2 regions of the Providencia sp. PROV003 genome follow, and region 2 is predicted to be linked to the other one. Evidence: predicted binding sites of a transcription regulator. Region 2 holds the regulator's gene; the other holds the start of a gene.
What was found. The regulator Fur, encoded in region 2, represses iron uptake genes when iron is present. The targets are predictions, from matches to a motif close to ATAATAATGAGAACNACTATCAA.

Region 1 (2,213 bases), 1.3 Mb from region 2:
GAATGGAAATATCGAGCGCGGCTTGCGCAAGCTGTACGGCTTCTTGGGAGTGTTGTAAATCTTCTTTTGAGATCGTCCCACTACGCCCTAACGCTGCTCTGCGCTGATAGTCTTGTTGGGCTTGCGCAAGTGTCACCCGATTTTTTTGGATTTGTGCCTGATATTCATCGCCATTGATATATAACTCTTTGGTTTTGCGCACAGTAGTGGCAAGGTCATGTTTCGCTTGTTCGTAGGATAGTTGTGCATTGGTTTTGTCTAACACCACCAATACATCCCCAGCTTTAACTAAGTCGGTATTTTCGAAATTAACTTGGGTAACATTCCCTGTTGTTTGCGCAACAATGGGGATTTGTAGGCCTGAAACATAAGCATCATCGGTATATTCTTGAAAACGTAAAATGAGAAACCAATAAATACCATAAGCAACAAATAATAGAATGATAATAATTGTAGCAATAACCATCCATATTTTTCTGCGCTTTTCATTTGTCGTTTTTTGATTATTTATTTCTGTCTGTGGCGATTGGCTCATAATAAGTCTCAAATTCCAAATTCAATATTATGTTTTACTCTATATTTACGGAGTATATATAATAAAGCAATAGACAACACGTGCATTAAAATTAAAACCATTCAAAAATAAAAGTTAACATCATGATATTTAAACATAAAAAACACAACCCCATAGTATATGAGATTAATTAAAAACTATAAATCAATCTAATTAAACTAATCTTAATTAGATTGATTAATTTTATAAACATACCTGAACTAACTATTTTATATAAAAATAAAGTTAATTGCACCGACAAATAAAATAACTTAACCTATAATTAATCTTCTTTTTTAGATTAGATAAATACTCAATAGTAAAAATATATTGTGGTTACATTGAATAATAATCGTTTAATCACGACTTAGCCTCTGTAATATCCTCTTGCCCTTACAGATTCGTATATTCTGTTTTTCCCTTCCGTCAAGAACCATAAAGCGCTCACCCTTTGCTGCGGTACTCGTGAAATCATTGTTCTCTTTTTTCGTCACAAACACTCCGTCTACTGTACATTTACTTATCACAAATTTCCCTAACCCAATGTTAAATATTAATTTTATGTTAAGGCTGAAACATCAATGAGCTGTACAAGTTAAGAGTAAGTAAAAAACCTTATTCGAGATCAAATATTGACTATAAATTAGCTAGGCAATTATTTATTTTTGATATGTTTTAGTGATAGTATTCGCAAACAATATAATTATCATTCTCATTTATATTTACAGGGATAATCATGACTTCGAACTATCACTACTCTTTTATTGCCGCAGGGGTTTGTGCGGCATTAGCCACGTTTAATGCTACAGCAGCAGATAACAATTCAGATACCATGGTCGTCAGTGCTTCAGGCTACTCACAACAATTACGTGATGCCCCTGCCAGTGTGACCGTAATCAGCGCAAAACAATTGCAAAATAAACCGGTACGTGATTTAGCTGACGCCGTAAAAGATGTTGAAGGTGTCAGTGTAGTTGGTGCCGCTAATAAACAAGATATTAATATTCGAGGCTTACCCGGCGAGTATACGTTGATCCTTGTGGATGGTCGTCGCCAAAATAGCCGTGAATCGCGTCCAAATGGTAGCGGTGGTTTTGAAGCTGGCTTTATGCCACCAGTGGAAGCGATTGAGCGTATCGAAGTCATCCGCGGACCAATGTCCTCTCTGTATGGCTCCGATGCAATGGGTGGTGTGATTAATATCATCACCAAAAAAGTGACCAATGAGTGGCACGGTAGCGTCACCGCAGGTACCATTATCCAAGAAAATAGTGATAGTGGTAATTCGACTGACGGTAACTTCTACCTGTCGGGGCCATTAATTCAAGATAAATTAGGCTTGCAGTTATATGGTGGTGGTGATTATCGCCAAGAAGATAAGATAATTGGAGGGCATCATAAAAAAGACAATAAAAGCTTAACGGCAAAACTGACCTTTACCCCAATGGAGAACCAAACTTTCTTATTAGAAGCGGGTAGAACCACGCAAGAAAGGAGTGAAACTCCAGGTAAATCTATTGATGAGTATGCCAACCGTGCTGGTGCGCAGAAAAACCCCAAATCAGAGATACATAATAACCGTAACCACGCCGCATTGACTTATAAAGGTGAATGGGACAATTTCAATACAGAATTTAGTGTTTATCAAGAACAAACCAAG
Region 2 (2,213 bases):
CTTTTTCATTATGTAAAGTAGCCTCTTTTACTTTTGCTTGCCCTGATAAAATACCACCTTTCTTAATAGATAAATTACTATATTGAATGGTTCCATGAATTTCACCATTATTTTCGATGCTTATCGAATCAGATAAACATTCCCCTTCAACTCGCCCGTTAACAATCAACTCTTTACTGGTAATGTTCCCAGTAACTTGGCCATTTAACATGACCTTCACTGTATTATTTTTCCCTATAATGTTACCAATCACTTTGCCATAAATATGTACTTGTTCATTAGAGGTAATATTACCTTCAAAAATGACATCCCTTGAGATGATGGTATTGGATTTCTCTTCACTTATAGTCGGGGTTGCTATTGTAATCTGTTCTTCTAGCTTAGCGGGTGCTTCGGGCGTGCTAGCGGTTGGTGTTGGGGTTACTTCAGGGGTTGGTTTGTTTTGTCTTTTGGTGAACATTTTACTTACCTTTTTTTGATTGAAGTGTAAGATCAAGAACAAAATTGATAATACAAATGAAAATAAGGTGATGGCAGAGTAACTAAAAAACCATCCTATCAAAGTAAGAAACCAGAAGAAAAAACTAGTATTAAGAAAAAGGTAGGTTTTTTTCATCAGTTAATCTCTTACAAAATGACTAAAGCTACATAAATGAGTTTAGTCAAAAAAATGACTACATAAAAAAATGTAATATAACGTCTTCGTTACAGACTAAAGAATAACTGTAATTTAAGATAATACAATTATAATGAGTTAATAAACTAAATGCATATAAATTTTATATTATTGATATATTGGAAATCATCTATGATGATATTTATGTACCTATACTAATAAAGGCAGCATAATTTCTAATATAAGAAAATTCATATGTAAAATAATATAAAGGATTTGGGTTGAATTGCAACTTATTATCGAGCGCTAAATATGCAAGCTCTGTGCTGATATTTGGCGATTTAAGTGAAAGTTGTCAGAAGATTAGTGAGCTTAATCACCAATATAGTGTGAATAACAATATAATTTATGGAAATAAAAACCCCTGATAACATTTAGCAATAGCATGGTTATCAGGGGTTTTTCGTTTGTCGCTACTATGATTTATTCATAGGGTAGCAATACCTTGTGATTCTTTTACTCTTTTGCTTCGTGTGCGTCAGCATTTTCACGGCAATCACCATCTGCGCAATGGCCATATAGATATAAACTATGGTTAGATAATTTAATACCATGGCGAGCGGCGATATTTTTCTGGCGAGTTTCAATAGATTCGTCAGTAAACTCAATCACTTTGCCACAATCTAAACAGATTAAGTGGTCATGGTGATGCTGCTGAGTTAATTCGAATACAGATTTTCCACCCTCAAAGTTATGGCGGGTTACGATACCTGCATCATCAAACTGGTTTAATACACGGTATACGGTAGCTAGCCCGATCTCTTCGCCCATGTCGATCAGCTTTTTATAGAGATCTTCCGCACTGACGTGGTGGCACTCAGGCTCTTGAAGTACTTCCAAAATCTTAAGTCTTGGAAGAGTGACTTTGAGTCCAGCATTTTTCAATGCTTTATTGTTGTCTGTCATGCGGGTTTGTCCTGTATCTTAAATCATAAATTTAACAATAATGAGACGTTTTTAACATAAATTCAGTTGTCTTCTAAACTGTTTTACAATTATAGGCATGGAAAATAAAAATAGAAACCATGCTTTGTCTCATTATTTTGATAATCTCTTGAGAGCCTATCCTATTAGGATGCTTTATCGGCTATTTTAGACTAGATCACTTGTTTGAATGATGCGTTTAGAGCGACAAGTGAGCTGATCTATGGGTTAGGCTCTATTTCATATGCCTTAGCCGATAATTTCTGCTAAGGACATTTCTTCAGAGATTTGTTTTACCCATGCATCGACACGTTCATCAGTTAGTTCAGGCTGACGATCTTCATCAATGGCTAAACCAATAAAGTGATTGTCATCTGCCATACCTTTGGATACTTCAAAGTGGTAACCTTCAGTTGGCCAATGACCCACAATAACAGCACCACGAGGTTCGATGATATCGCGAATGGTTCCCATCGCATCACAGAAATATTCTGCGTAGTCTTCTTGGTCTCCACAACCAAATAAGGCGACAAGTTTACCTTCAAAATCAATTTCTTCGAGAGTTGGGAAAAAATCATCCCAATCACATTGAGCTTCACCATAATACCAAGTA

Region 1: the regulator Fur is predicted to act here: its motif matches at 1,253-1,275, upstream of M1F14_RS02125 (TonB-dependent receptor domain-containing protein).

The regions. Positions count from the first base shown of each region.
Region 1 covers NZ_CP096369.1:500,038-502,250, forward strand. Annotated here, with positions in the region: gene emrA (multidrug efflux MFS transporter periplasmic adaptor subunit EmrA) at 1-535, opposite strand, end outside; gene M1F14_RS02125 (TonB-dependent receptor domain-containing protein) at 1,290-2,213, shown strand, end outside.
Region 2 covers NZ_CP096369.1:3,858,386-3,860,598, reverse strand. Annotated here, with positions in the region: gene M1F14_RS17765 (polymer-forming cytoskeletal protein) at 1-460, opposite strand, end outside; gene fur (ferric iron uptake transcriptional regulator) at 1,133-1,582, opposite strand; gene fldA (flavodoxin FldA) at 1,850-2,213, opposite strand, start outside.